4 regions of the Enterobacter cloacae complex sp. 394F7 genome follow, and region 1 is predicted to be linked to each of the others. Evidence: predicted binding sites of a transcription regulator. Region 1 holds the regulator's gene; each other region holds the start of a gene.
What was found. The regulator PurR, encoded in region 1, represses purine synthesis genes. The targets are predictions, from matches to a motif close to CANGCAAACGTTTGCNTG.
Positions count from the first base shown of each region.

Region 1 (3,733 bases):
ATTACGCGCATCTGCAGCGGCGGAACCACGGCAAAAGTGGCCGCACCCCAGACGACCATCGCAATGGCCGCGCCAAACTCATTACGCGCCAGCCAGGGAATGGCAATCATGATGACAATCAGCAGGGTCAGAAAACCCTTCAGCGTTCCGCTCACGGAGCGGTCAGCAAATTTCCCGCCCAGATAGTTACCAATCGAGAAGCCCACGCCAATCAGCACCAGCATCGCGGTGATAAAGATCGGCGTCGCGTGAGTGATGTCATGCAGCACCGGCGAAATATAGGTGTAAAGGGTAAACATCGCCCCGGCACCCAGCACGGTGGTGAGCAGCGCCGAGAGCACCTGCGGACGCATCAGTACCGACAGCTCTTTACGTACCTCAGGACGCTCACCAGCGCTGCCTTTCGGCAGAGAGAAGAACAACGCCACCATCGCGACAACGCCCAGTACGGCGGTTGCGAGGAACGACATACGCCAGCCAATGACCTCACCCAGCCAGGTGGCCGCAGGAACGCCGCCAATGTTGGCGATGGTCAGGCCCATAAACATGGTTGCCACGGCACTCGCCTGCTTGTGTTTGGGCACCACGCTTGCCGCCACCACCGACCCCAGCCCAAAGAAAGCGCCGTGGTTAAGGCTTGTCAGAATGCGTGACAGCATCAGCGTGGTGTAATCCGGCGAAATGGCGGAGAGCACGTTGCCAAGGGTAAAGATAGCCATCAGGAAAATCAGCGCATTGCGGCGCGCTCGGTGGGAAAGCAACAGCGTCATCAGCGGTGCCCCTACCATCACACCAATGGCATAGGCGCTGATTAACATCCCGGCTGCAGGGATAGAGACGTCCACACCGCGGGCGATAACCGGTAAGAGTCCCATAGGGGAAAATTCAGTGGTGCCAATCCCAAAAGCGCCAATCGCCAGGGCCAGCAGGGGAAAATTGATTTTCATGCGTCAACTCCGGATGCCGTGTCATGTGGTGACACAGAACAAAGAAGCCGAAAGCATGACATCAATCACAAAAAATGAGAAGTTAACAAATTGGCAAAAGATTTTTGCCGGAGATGTAACAATCAGGACGAGCGGGAGAGAGCGAACGCCCCCTCCGCGTAAATCAGTGCAGTGCAGCCGTCAGACCTGCAGCAACAATCAGCGCCAGCACAATAACGGTGGTGAACAGCGAAAACTTCAGATCGGAACTCATCAATTTTTCTCCTTTTAATCCCCCCACGAAAAGTGAGCTTGCTCATTTTTACACAATTTACGTCAAAAATCTTCCAGGATTTAAACGGATAACCACTTTAGCTCTTCCCCTTTTCATCAAGATAGGACAAAATTCCACGCTAAATTTATTAGCGTACCGGCCATTGACCCCCTCCTGACGTCCCGTGTCGTTTTCCTGGCGTGCCGCAATTCAAAATTGCGTGATAAGGGTGAGAGAAGGCAAACGTTTACCTTCAAGGTTTTCAGGAGTTTAGGATATGGTCTGGAGTGACATTTAATGGCAACAATTAAAGACGTAGCAAAACGCGCAAACGTTTCCACTACAACCGTATCACATGTAATTAACAAAACCCGCTTCGTGGCGGAAGAGACGCGCAACGCCGTCTGGGCGGCAATCAAAGAGCTGCACTACTCGCCGAGTGCCGTTGCGCGTAGCCTTAAAGTTAATCACACCAAATCCATTGGTTTGCTGGCGACCAGCAGTGAAGCGGCCTATTTTGCCGAAATCATCGAAGCGGTTGAGAAAAACTGCTTCCAGAAAGGCTATACCCTTATCCTCGGCAACGCGTGGAACAATATTGAAAAACAGCGCGCCTATCTGTCGATGATGGCGCAAAAACGCGTGGATGGCCTTCTGGTGATGTGTTCCGAATACCCGGAATCTGTCCTTTCCATGCTGGAAGAGTATCGTCATATCCCAATGGTGGTGATGGACTGGGGCGAAGCGCGCGCCGACTTTACCGACTCCGTCATCGATAACGCCTTCGAAGGCGGTTATATGGCGGGTCGCTATCTGATTGAACGCGGTCACCGTGAAATAGGCGTGATCCCGGGGCCGCTTGAGCGCAACACCGGTGCTGGCCGTCTGGCCGGGTTTATGAAGGCGATGGAAGAAGCGCTGATCACCGTGCCGGAAAACTGGATCGTGCAGGGCGACTTTGAGCCGGAGTCTGGCTACCGCGCCATGCAGCAGATCGTTTCTCAGCCGCATCGTCCAACGGCGGTGTTCTGCGGCGGGGACATCATGGCGATGGGGGCCCTGTGTGCAGCCGATGAGCTGGGCCTGCGCGTGCCGCAGGATATTTCCGTGATCGGCTATGACAACGTGCGCAACGCGCGCTTCTTCACGCCTGCGCTGACCACCATCCACCAGCCGAAGGACTCCCTCGGTGAAACGGCCTTCAATATGCTGATGGACAGGATCGTCAACAAACGTGAAGAGTCGCAGTCCATTGAAGTTCACCCGCGCCTTATCGAGCGCCGTTCCGTTGCGGATGGTCCATTCCGCGACTACCGTCGTTAATCTCGTGTGGAGCCAGCTAAGCTGGCTCCCGTAGCCATTCCCGGTTAAGCGTTTCGCTGTCTCCCAGATAATCCAGTAGCCATGCCATGGCGGGCGACACATCATTTTGTTGCCACGTCAGGCAGCAGGCCGCATCCGGGAACGGATTCTCCAGCGTCAGCTCGACCCATTCACCGGTATCGATTCTCGGCTTAGCGAAATGGACGGGAACCATCGCGACGCACAGCCCGGCGCTGAGGCAGGTCGCGGAGGATTCCCAGTCCGGCGCTACCACCCGCCGCTGGTTATCAAGAAGCCAGGTAATACGTTTTGGCAACGAGCGCGAGGTATCCTCCAGCACCAGCGACGGCCAGTTGCGCAGCGTGTCGTCACTCAGCGGTCCCTCCAGGGCAGCCAGCGGATGATCGTGTGCCACGACGCATTTCCAGCTCAACATGCCCATATCGCGAAACGCATAGCGCCCCCCGACGGGGATCGCCTGGGTTGCGCCAATCGCCATCTCTGCCCTGCCGTCCGCCAGCGCGTCCCAGACCCCGTTGAATACCTCCTGCGAGACACGAAGTTCAACGTCTGAAAAATGGCGATAGAAATCCACGATCATCTGCCGGGTACGCTCCGGCTTAACGATATTGTCCACGGCGATGGAAAGATGTCCGCGCCAGCCGTTGGCGATCTGCTGGCACTGTTCGCGAGTGATCTGCATTTTTTTGATAACAGAACGCCCTTCTTTCAAAAACCACGCGCCAGCAGGCGTTAATTCCACATCGCGATGCCGCCGTTCGAACAGCGGAACCGCCAGCCACTCTTCAAGCTGCCGCACCGTGTAGCTGATAGCCGAAGGGACGCGGTGCAACTCCTGTGCCGCACCGCTAAAGCTGCCGTTACGCGCGACAGCATCCACCACTTCAAGAGAATAATCTGACCACATTTTCTGCCTGCAAAAAATTTGAATGCAACCGCCAAATATTAGCGTTTCACAACCCGCTTTGCACTCCCTACACTCTGCGCCAGTGTCTACCTGCCTCCTCAAGGAGAATAAAACAATGCAACCCAGGAATGGATTTTTAGTCTGGCTCGGCGGTTTGAGCGTGCTGGGCTTTTTGGCCACCGATATGTACCTGCCCGCGTTTGCGGCGATGCAGGAAGATCTGCAAACGCCAGCCGCGGCCATCAGCGCCAGCCTGAGTTTGTTCCTCGCCGGTTTTGCCAT
Region 1 covers NZ_JBXWCS010000004.1:162,047-165,779, reverse strand. The annotation lists gene AC2FAK_RS07760 (MFS transporter) at 1-947, opposite strand, end outside; gene cydH (cytochrome bd-I oxidase subunit CydH) at 1,111-1,200, opposite strand; gene purR (HTH-type transcriptional repressor PurR) at 1,498-2,523, shown strand; gene punR (DNA-binding transcriptional activator PunR) at 2,540-3,451, opposite strand; gene punC (purine nucleoside transporter PunC) at 3,567-3,733, shown strand, end outside.

Region 2 (3,733 bases), on a different contig from region 1:
GGTCACGCCGGTCACCCGGAAGTCGAAGGCACTATGGGCCAGTACAGCAACCCGGAAGGGGGGATGTATCTGGTGGAGTCGCCGGAAGATGTTCTGACGCTGAACGTGAAAAACGAAGCCCGTCTGTCGTTCATGACGCAGACCACGCTTTCAGTGGATGATACGTCGGATGTGATTGACGCATTGCGCCAGCGTTTCCCGAAAATCGTCGGGCCGCGTAAAGATGATATCTGCTACGCAACCACTAACCGCCAGGAAGCGGTGCGTGCGCTGGCTGAACAGGCGGACGTGGTGCTGGTGGTCGGCTCGAAAAACTCCTCTAACTCCAACCGTCTGGCCGAACTGGCGCAGCGCATGGGCAAGGCGGCGTTTCTGATTGACGACGCGACGGACATTCAGGAAGCGTGGGTGAAAAACGCGGCCTGTGTCGGTGTCACCGCAGGGGCTTCCGCACCGGATATCCTGGTGCAGAACGTGATCGCCCGTCTGCAGGAACTGGGTGGTGGTGAAGCCGTTCCGCTGGAAGGCCGCGAAGAGAACATCGTCTTCGAAGTCCCGAAAGAGCTGCGTATTGATGCACGCGAAGTGGAATAATCCTTCTTCTGATGAAAGGCCAGCACCTCCTGTGCTGGCCTTTTTTTTATCTGCTACTTTATCGTGACGACAAAATCATGTCTTTTACTGATATTTGAGTCCGTTTCACGTTAAATTCTAATTATCGGTGTTTTCAGTTGGCAGGCCTGACAAAGGCTGGTTAATCTGAAAACGGTTTACATCATTTTAACGTAAGAGAATAACTATGCATGATGCACAGATCCGTGTCGCTATTGCGGGCGCGGGTGGACGTATGGGTCGCCAGCTCATTCAGGCGGCACTTCAGATGGATGGCGTAGCGCTGGGCGCAGCACTGGAGCGTGAAGGTTCATCGCTTCTTGGGGCCGATGCCGGTGAACTGGCAGGCGCGGGCAAGACGGGCGTTACCGTTCAAAGCAGCCTTGATGCGGTGAAAGATGATTTTGATGTGTTTATCGATTTCACCCGGCCAGAAGGCACACTGACCCATCTGTCATTTTGCCGTCAGCACGGCAAAGGCATGGTGATTGGCACCACCGGGTTTGATGAAGCCGGTAAACAAGCCATTCAGGATGCGTCACATGAGATTGCTATTGTCTTCGCTGCTAACTTTAGCGTGGGCGTCAACGTTATGCTTAAGCTGCTGGAGAAGGCCGCAAAAGTGATGGGCGATTATACCGACATTGAGATTGTCGAAGCTCACCACCGTTACAAAGTCGATGCTCCCTCCGGCACGGCACTGGCAATGGGCGAAGCGATTGCGCATGCACTGGATAAAGATTTAAAAGACTGCGCGGTATATAGCCGCGAAGGCCATACGGGCGAACGCGTCCCGGGAACGATTGGTTTCGCAACCGTGCGTGCGGGTGACATCGTCGGGGAACATACTGCGATGTTCGCCGATATTGGAGAACGTGTAGAGATCACGCATAAAGCATCCAGCCGCATGACATTTGCGAATGGTGCCGTTCGCTCCGCTTTGTGGCTGAAAGGCAAAGAAAATGGTCTTTTTGATATGCGTGATGTGCTCGATCTCAACAATTTGTAAGAGATATTACCCATCGTGATGTGGTTATTGCAGTCGTAACTTTTTGATTGCATAGGGCAATAAGTTATTGCCCTTTTATTTTTACCATTTCATGTTTATTTTTGTCTTTTTTGGCTAAAAGTAGATGTTATCCCGCCATTTTGTGTTGCTGGCATGTAAATTTTGACCGTTTGGTCCACTTTTTATTATCTGAGTACCAGAAATTCCAATAAACTTGCCACGCAAGCGTTTTCTGTCGTGATTTACCTGATCTTTTTGCCGCTTAACATCTTTTCAGGCCGCCAGGCTTGCAAAAGGATAATTAAAATATCCGTTTTGAGTTGACTTTTACCTGGCAAATCTCCAGAATGCCGCCGTTTGCCAAAAATCCGCTGGCAACACATTTGCATTGATTTATGACATGGTTGTGAATTAATATGCAAATAAAGTGAGTGAATATTCTCTGGAGGGTGTTTTGATTAAGTCAGCGCTATTGGTTCTGGAAGACGGAACCCAGTTTATCGGTCGGGCCATAGGGGCAACGGGTTCGGCGGTTGGGGAAGTCGTTTTCAATACTTCAATGACCGGTTATCAAGAAATCCTCACTGATCCTTCCTATTCTCGCCAAATCGTTACTCTTACTTATCCTCATATCGGCAATGTCGGCACCAATGCTGCTGACGAAGAATCTTCTCAGGTACATGCGCAAGGCCTGGTCATTCGCGACCTGCCGCTGATTGCCAGCAACTTCCGCAATACCGAAGATCTCTCTTCCTACCTGAAGCGCCATAACATTGTGGCGATTGCCGATATCGATACCCGTAAGTTAACGCGTCTGCTGCGCGAGAAGGGTGCACAGAACGGCTGCATCATCGCAGGGGACAACCTCGATGCGGCGCTGGCGCTGGAAAAAGCGAAAGCCTTCCCGGGCCTGAATGGCATGGACCTGGCGAAAGAAGTGACGACCACTGAAGCATACAGCTGGACGCAAGGTAGCTGGACGCTTTCAGATGACCTGCCGGAAGCGAAAAAAGAGAGCGAGCTGCCGTTCCACGTGGTCGCCTACGATTTCGGCGCCAAGCGCAATATCCTGCGCATGCTGGTTGATCGCGGCTGCCGTCTGACGGTGGTGCCGGCGAAAACCTCTGCCGAAGACGTACTGAAGTTGAACCCGGATGGCATCTTCCTCTCTAACGGTCCTGGCGACCCGGCACCGTGCGATTACGCTATCGATGCCATCAAGTCCTTCCTCGAAACCGACATTCCGGTATTCGGCATCTGCCTCGGCCATCAGCTGCTGGCGCTGGCGAGCGGGGCGAACACCATTAAGATGAAGTTCGGTCACCACGGTGGTAACCACCCGGTGAAAGACATCGACAACAACACGGTGATGATTACGGCACAGAACCACGGCTTCGCAGTAGACGAAGCGTCAATGCCGGCTAATCTGCGCGTGACGCACAAATCCCTGTTCGATGGCACCCTGCAGGGTATCCATCGTACCGATAAGCCAGCGTTCAGCTTCCAGGGGCACCCGGAAGCCAGCCCGGGGCCGCACGATGCCGCACCGCTGTTCGATCACTTTATCGAACTTATCGAGCAATACCGTAAGACCGCTAAATAATCAGGAGCCGAGAAGACCATGCCAAAACGTACAGACATAAAAAGCATCCTGATCCTTGGCGCTGGCCCGATTGTTATCGGTCAGGCCTGTGAATTTGACTACTCCGGTGCACAGGCGTGTAAAGCCCTGCGCGAAGAGGGTTACCGGGTCATCCTGGTGAACTCTAACCCGGCGACCATCATGACCGACCCGGAAATGGCGGATGCAACCTACATCGAGCCAATTCACTGGGAAGTGGTACGTAAAATCATCGAGAAAGAGCGTCCGGATGCGGTTCTGCCGACCATGGGTGGCCAGACTGCGCTGAACTGCGCACTGGAGCTGGAGCGTCAGGGCGTGCTGGAAGAGTTCGGCGTGACCATGATTGGTGCGACCGCCGACGCGATTGATAAAGCAGAAGACCGTCGTCGCTTCGACGTGGCGATGAAAAAAATCGGCCTCGACACCGCGCGTTCCGGTATCGCTCACAACATGGAAGAGGCGCTGGCCGTTGCGGCTGAAGTGGGTTA
Region 2 covers NZ_JBXWCS010000001.1:330,943-334,675, forward strand. The annotation lists gene ispH (4-hydroxy-3-methylbut-2-enyl diphosphate reductase) at 1-594, shown strand, start outside; gene dapB (4-hydroxy-tetrahydrodipicolinate reductase) at 800-1,621, shown strand; gene carA (glutamine-hydrolyzing carbamoyl-phosphate synthase small subunit) at 2,076-3,224, shown strand; gene carB (carbamoyl-phosphate synthase large subunit) at 3,243-3,733, shown strand, end outside.
Region 2: a site for PurR is predicted at 1,840-1,857, ahead of carA (glutamine-hydrolyzing carbamoyl-phosphate synthase small subunit). Genes of this name have one in related genera too.

Region 3 (3,733 bases), on a different contig from region 1:
GGCGATATCGTAATCAAAACCTTTGATGACAAAGCGCCTGAAACAGTTAAAAACTTCCTGGACTACTGCCGCGAAGGTTTCTACAACAACACCATTTTCCACCGTGTGATCAACGGCTTTATGATCCAGGGCGGCGGTTTTGAACCGGGTATGAAGCAGAAAGAAACAAAAGAAGCGATCAAAAACGAAGCCAATAACGGCCTGAAAAACACCCGCGGCACGCTGGCGATGGCGCGTACTCAGGCACCTCACTCTGCCACCGCGCAGTTCTTCATCAACGTGGCTGACAACGACTTCCTGAACTTCTCCGGCGAAAGCCTGCAGGGTTGGGGCTACTGCGTATTCGCAGAAGTGGTTGAAGGCATGGACGTGGTCGACAAGATCAAAGCTGTTTCCACCGGCCGCAGCGGCATGCATCAGGACGTTCCAAAAGAAGACGTTGTGATTACCAGCGTGACCGTCAGCGAGTAATTCGTGGCGACACTCTTTATTGCAGATTTGCACCTGCAAACAGAAGAACCGGCGATCACCGCCGGTTTTCTGCGTTTTTTAGCGGGTGAAGCCAGACACGCCGACGCGCTTTACATCCTTGGCGACCTGTTTGAAGCCTGGATCGGCGACGACGACCCCAACCCGCTGCACCGTGAAATGGCTGCCGCCATTCACGCGTTGGTCACCTCCGGCGTTCCCTGCTACTTCATTCACGGCAACCGCGATTTTCTGGTCGGCCCTCGCTACGCCCGCGAAAGCGGCATGACGCTGCTGCCAGAAGAACAGGTGCTTGACCTCTATGGTCGAAAAGTCCTGATCATGCACGGTGACACGCTCTGTACGGACGATACCGGCTATCAGGCGTTTCGCGCGAAGGTCCACACCCCGTGGATCCAAAAGGTGTTCCTTGCCCTGCCGCTGTTTATCCGGAACCGTATCGCCGCCAGAATGCGCGCGGGCAGTAAAGCCGCCAACAGCAGTAAGTCGATGACTATCATGGACGTCAACCCGCAGGCAGTGGTCAACATGATGGAGAAACACCACGTCCAGTGGTTGATCCACGGTCATACCCACCGTCCCGACGTGCATACGTTGGTCGCCAATGGCGAACCGGCTCACCGTGTGGTACTGGGCGCGTGGCACAGCGAAGGATCGATGGTGAAAGTCACGCCTGAAGGTGTGGAACTGATCGCTTTCCCGTTTTAATCTCCCCCGCAAAACTCATTCTATTTTTTTGAACGATATCGGCAAATTGTTTCGATTTTAATCAGCCCGTGGTCGGCCTATCATTTATCACATCAGGGCAACACGCCCTATCCCAAACAAAACACTTAAGGATTACGACCATGAAATCTATCAAAACTTTCGTTGCAGTTGCCGCTCTGTCTCTGATCTCTTTCGGTTCTTTCGCACAAAGCGTTAGCGCGACAGCCTCAACCCTGGATCGTGCAGAAGCGAAAATTGCCGCTCAGGCTGCTGAACAGGGCGCGTCTTACAAAATCACCAGCGCACAGTTCAATAACCGCGTGCACATGACTGCAGAACTGACTAAATAAGATCGCCGTTTGCCGTGCCGCCAGTAGATCCGCGACAGCGACAAGACGATGAGGAAGGAAAGAGAATGAAAAAAATCAGCATCGTAAGTGCCCTGCTGCTGGCCGCTGGACTGTCCACTGGCGCGATGGCAGCAGAGAATGGCTTCTGTGTACCGGAAGCCGGCTCGAATATCGACACCAGCATGGTGAATCATATTGATGTCAGCCACGCATTCGACAAAGAGAACCTGTCCGCAGGGGATCTTCAATAACCTCTCAAAACAGACCGCCTGAATGCGGTCTGTTTTGTTATTCCCGCGCACCACAACGGCTCGGTTTTTAACCGCGCAACCGTTTTCCTTGCCCGTATTACATGCTATTCTTTGTGCCCTCGAAAGCAGTGTGTTTCGCACCACAGGAGTTTTAAGACGCATGTCTTCCCGCAATAATCCGGCGCGTGTCGCCATCGTGATGGGGTCCAAAAGCGACTGGGCTACCATGCAGTTCGCCGCCGAAATCTTTGAAATCCTGAATGTTCCTCACCACGTTGAAGTGGTTTCCGCACACCGCACGCCGGATAAACTGTTCAGCTTTGCCGAAAGCGCGCAAGAGAACGGTTACGAGGTGATCATTGCTGGTGCGGGTGGCGCAGCACATCTGCCGGGCATGATTGCCGCCAAAACGCTGGTGCCGGTATTGGGTGTTCCGGTGCAGAGCGCCGCACTGAGCGGTGTCGACAGCCTTTACTCCATCGTGCAGATGCCGCGTGGTATTCCTGTGGGTACGCTGGCCATCGGCAAAGCGGGCGCGGCAAACGCGGCTCTGCTGGCGGCGCAGATCCTGGCGACGCACGATAAAGCCTTACATCAGCGTCTGGCGGACTGGCGTAAAGCCCAGACCGACGAAGTGCTGGACAACCCGGACCCGCGGGGTGCGGCATGAAGCAGGTTTGCGTCCTCGGCAATGGTCAGTTAGGCCGCATGCTGCGCCAGGCCGGTGAACCGCTGGGCATTGCCGTCTGGCCGGTCGGTCTGGATGCCGAACCCGAAGCCGTGCCGTTCCACCAGAGCGTCATTACCGCTGAGATTGAACGCTGGCCGGAAACCGCGCTGACTCGTGAACTGGCGCGCCATAACGCTTTTGTGAACCGCGACGTGTTCCCAATCATTGCTGACCGTCTGACGCAAAAACAGCTGTTCGACAAGCTCGGACTGGCGACCGCGCCGTGGCAGTTGCTGTCTGATAAAAGCGAGTGGAACGATGTCTTCGCTATGCTGGGCGAACTGGCGATTGTAAAGCGTCGCGTCGGCGGTTATGACGGCCGCGGACAGTGGCGTTTGCGCGCGCACGAAACCGCCGAACTGCCGGAAGAGTGCTACGGAGAGTGCATCGTTGAGCAGGGCATCAACTTCAGCGGTGAAGTGTCGCTGGTTGGCGCTCGCGGCCACGACGGGCGTACCGTATTTTATCCTCTGACCCATAACCTGCATCAGGACGGGATCTTACGCACCAGCGTCGCCTTCCCGCAGGCCAATGCTGAACAGCAGACCCAGGCGGAAGAGATGCTCTCGGCCATTATGCATGAACTGGGTTATGTGGGCGTGATGGCGATGGAGTGTTTTGTAACGCCGTCTGGTCTGCTGATCAACGAACTGGCACCGCGCGTTCACAACAGCGGTCACTGGACGCAAAACGGCGCATCAATCAGCCAGTTTGAGCTGCACCTGCGCGCCATTACTGACCTGCCGCTGCCACAGCCGGTGGTTAATAGCCCTTCAGTGATGATCAACCTGATCGGTACCGATCTGAACTACGACTGGCTGAAGCTGCCGCTGGTGCACCTGCACTGGTACGACAAAGAGGTTCGTCCGGGGCGTAAAGTGGGTCACCTGAACCTGAACGACAGCGACGCAGGCCGCCTGAGCGCTACCCTGGAAGCGATGATCCCTCTCCTGCCGCCGGAATACGCAAGCGGGATTGTCTGGGCGCAATCAAAGCTCAAATAAGCGATAATTGCCGGGGAGTTGATCTTCCCCTTCCCCGGCCTCTCCTCACGCGCGTAAAATCCCCCTCCATTGCTGTTTTGATTTCTGGAATAACCATGAACGATGGAACGGATTATCGCGCGATACTCGCGTCCGATACCCCTTTGATTGACGTTCGCGCGCCGATCGAATTTGCGCAGGGTGCGATGCCTGCGGCAATCA
Region 3 covers NZ_JBXWCS010000003.1:189,994-193,726, forward strand. The annotation lists gene ppiB (peptidylprolyl isomerase B) at 1-471, shown strand, start outside; gene lpxH (UDP-2,3-diacylglucosamine diphosphatase) at 475-1,197, shown strand; gene AC2FAK_RS05765 (YdgH/BhsA/McbA-like domain containing protein) at 1,338-1,547, shown strand; gene AC2FAK_RS05770 (hypothetical protein) at 1,613-1,798, shown strand; gene purE (5-(carboxyamino)imidazole ribonucleotide mutase) at 1,959-2,468, shown strand; gene purK (5-(carboxyamino)imidazole ribonucleotide synthase) at 2,465-3,532, shown strand; gene mnmH (tRNA 2-selenouridine(34) synthase MnmH) at 3,628-3,733, shown strand, end outside.
Region 3: a site for PurR is predicted at 1,871-1,888, ahead of purE (5-(carboxyamino)imidazole ribonucleotide mutase). Genes of this name have one in related genera too.

Region 4 (3,733 bases), on a different contig from region 1:
GATGACCTCCCGCGTTTTGCGGTTAATTTGCCGCAGGCTGGTCAGCCCCCGCTGGCGCTCTTCCACCACCAGCCAGTCGGTAAAGAGGGTAAATCCTTCCAGCATCACCTGTTCCCGCGCAGGAATGAGCACTTCCCATTTCCGTTCATCGCGTACTTTGGTTTTATAGAGGCCAAAGTTTTTGCCCTCGCGGTTAGAGCGCAGGTAAAAGCTGTGCTGGAAGTGATCCAGGCTGTACTCATGATCTTTACGACGCGGCAGGAAGCAGAGCGGCTGCGCATCAGGCAGCTCGGCATCCAGGAGCAGAACTTCAGAGGTGGTTGCGCTGGCGAGGAAGATAATCACATAGTGGCGTGACGACGTTTTATGCAGACTGACATAGAACGTTTCATCTTTCTCTTCGTAGACCAGCTCGTCATCATCCGCACTGGTGCCGACGGTATGACGCCATACCTGATAAGGCAGCAGCGTGGAGGCATGTTTCTTCACGTAATAGACGGTTTCAGAATCATTCGCCCAGACAAAATCCGGCGAAACGTTCGCAATCATCTCCGGGTACCAGTTACCGGTTTCCAGATTGCGAAAACGCAGGCCGTACTGACGCCGGGAGAGGTAATCTTCCGCCAGCGCCATAATGGCGTTATCGGGCGAGACCGACATGCCGCCCAGCGTATAAAACTCGCTGTGGGCAGCACGCTGGTTGGCATCCAGCAAAATATCCCATTCATCCCACTCGGCGCTTAACACCGACTGACGCTGGTAGATGGGATATTCATTACCGGGCTCGTAGATATGGCGATAACGATAGCCGTTTTTGGTCCAGGGTGCGGAGACATCGCGCTGGGGAATACGCTGCACCATTTCATTCAGCAACTGATCCTGAAGTGCCTGCTGGCTGGCCATGACCTTGCGGCCATAGTCATTTTCCGCGTGCAAATAGTCGAGCACCTCTGGCCGGGAACGCGAATCGTCCCGGAGCCAGTAATAGTTGTCAATGCGCGTATCGCCATGCGTGGTGATCGCATAAGGAGTACGTCGGGCTTTTGGTGGCATGTCATGTTTCTTTTGAGTTTTACACCCTATAAGGTTGGCAAAACACGCGCATGATGCAAGCGAAACATGACCGCGACGGTGACAGTTAACCCGCTAACGCCTGTTTTTGCTCCCTGATATCCTTCTCAATGCCGTCGCGCACGTCCTGAGGGATCTTCAACGCGTCGCCGAGGGCATTGAGGTAGCTGCGCTCCATAAAGTGGTCAATATCAATGGCGGCACAGCTTAAGAAATAGAGTTCAAGCGCCTCCTCCTCATTCTTTACGCTTTGCGCAAGGCGCTGCGGATCCAGCGGCTGTTCGATGGCCTGAGCCACCAGCGTTCTGCCCTGCTCTTCCACACCGGCCTCCCGCAGCTGCTGCTCAATCGCCGACCGTTCTTTATCGTCGATATGCCCGTCACTTTTCGCGGCAAAAACCAGCGCAAGGATCAGCCGTTCAGTGCGCAGATCCAACGGTGACGTGTGCTGACCATAATCGGGTTCATCGCTATGTGCGGTTCGTACTCTGTCCTTGTATTTGTTCCACAGAACCGTGCCCGCAATGGCTCCGCCACCGGCCAGTAACGCGCCGGTGCCATATTTTGCCAGCAACTTGCGCGAGGATTTATTCGCTACCAGCAGGCCCGCCAGCCCGCCGAGCGCCCCGGGGACCAGTTTGCTCAGCCCCTGCTCGCCGGATGGCGACGTTTTCTGCCCTAACAGTGATTGCAATTGATTTAACCAGCCAGACATGGTTTCCCTCACTTAACGGTGTACATATTCCACAGCGTAAGCGAGCAGGCGTCAGGAAATGTCTGGCGGGGCTAAAGAAGCGCAAATTTCTTCCCCGCGCACGGGCCCCGATCAAGACACACGCAAACGTTTTCGTTTATACTGCGCGCAACTTTTTCAGGGGGATTGTTATGACTCGTTTAGGAACCGCGCTGCGACCTGCGGCGACGCGTGTAATGCTGTTGGGATCGGGTGAACTGGGCAAAGAGGTCGCCATTGAGTGTCAGCGTTTAGGCGTGGAAGTCATTGCCGTAGACCGGTACGCCGATGCACCCGCCATGCACGTTGCCCACCGTTCTTATGTGATTAACATGCTGGATGGCGATGCCCTGCGCGAGCTGATTACGCGTGAGAAACCGGATTTTGTCGTACCGGAGATCGAAGCCATTGCCACCGATACGCTGCTTGCCCTTGAACAGGAAGGCCAGCGCGTGGTGCCCTGTGCAAAGGCCGCGAAGCTGACCATGAATCGCGAAGGCATTCGTCGCCTGGCGGCGGAAGAGCTGGGATTACCCACCTCTGGCTATCGTTTTGCCGGCGATAAAGCTGCTTTCCTGCAGGCCGTTGAGGAGATTGGCTATCCGTGCATCATTAAGCCGGTGATGAGCTCCTCCGGTAAAGGGCAGAGCTTCATCCGCGACAGCAGCACGCTGGACAAGGCGTGGGATTATGCCCAACAGGGCGGTCGCGCCGGAGCCGGTCGCGTGATTGTTGAAGGCGTGGTGAAGTTTGATTTCGAAATTACCCTCCTGACCGTCAGTGCCGTTGATGGTGTCCATTTCTGCGATCCGATTGGGCATCGTCAGGAGGATGGCGATTACCGTGAATCCTGGCAGCCGCAGCAGATGAGCGCCCTGGCGCTGGCGCGCGCGCAGGAGATCGCCCGTAAAACGGTGCTGGCGCTGGGCGGTTACGGCCTGTTCGGCGTGGAACTGTTTGTCTGCGGTGATGAGGTGATATTCAGCGAAGTGTCCCCTCGCCCGCACGATACCGGGATGGTGACCCTGATTTCCCAGGATCTCTCCGAGTTCGCCCTGCACGTGCGCGCGTTCCTCGGCCTGCCGGTTGGTGGTATTCGCCAGTATGGTCCGGCCGCCTCGGCGGTGATCCTCCCGCAACTGACCAGCCAGAACGTCACCTTTGACAACGTTGAAGGTGCGGTTGGGGCAGGTCTGCAGGTTCGCCTGTTCGGGAAACCGGAGATCGACGGTATGCGTCGACTGGGCGTGGCATTAGCCACTGGCGATAGCGTGGATGATGCCGTTGCAAGGGCGAAAGCTGCCGCTGCCGCGGTTAGCGTTAACGGATAAAAAAACGGGCCTGATGGCCCGTTTTTCATGATGCGAGGTGCTTACTGCTTCGCGCCTTCAACCGCTTCGCGAGCCAGTCTGGTGATGCGATCCCAGTCGCCTGCTTCCAGGGCATCCGCCGGTACCAGCCAGGAGCCGCCGATGCACAGCACGCTCTTCAGCGCCAGGTAATCACGGTAGTTGGCCGGAGAGATGCCGCCCGTCGGGCAGAAACGCACCTGAGAGAAGGGACCCGCAATCGCCTGCAGCGCTTTGGTGCCGCCGTTGGCTTCTGCCGGGAAGAATTTGAACTCTTTCAGACCGTAGTCCATGCCCAGCATCAGTTCAGAAACGGTGCTGATCCCGGGGATCAGCGGGATGGTGCCCTCGGTTGCCGCTTTTAACAGCGGCTCGGTCAGACCCGGGCTGATGGCAAACTGCGCGCCCGCTTCGGTCACTTCAGCCAGCTGTTTTGCGTTCGTAACGGTACCCGCACCAATGATGGCATCCGGCACTTCTTTAGCGATTGCGCGAATCGCGTCCATCGCGCAGGCGGTACGCAGGGTCACTTCCAGAACGCGAACGCCACCCGCGACCAGCGCTTTCGCCATCGGTACCG
Region 4 covers NZ_JBXWCS010000002.1:308,644-312,376, forward strand. The annotation lists gene ptrB (oligopeptidase B) at 1-1,053, opposite strand, end outside; gene AC2FAK_RS03940 (tellurite resistance TerB family protein) at 1,139-1,786, opposite strand; gene purT (formate-dependent phosphoribosylglycinamide formyltransferase) at 1,957-3,135, shown strand; gene kdgA (bifunctional 4-hydroxy-2-oxoglutarate aldolase/2-dehydro-3-deoxy-phosphogluconate aldolase) at 3,177-3,733, opposite strand, start outside.
Region 4: a site for PurR is predicted at 1,906-1,923, ahead of purT (formate-dependent phosphoribosylglycinamide formyltransferase). Genes of this name have one in related genera too.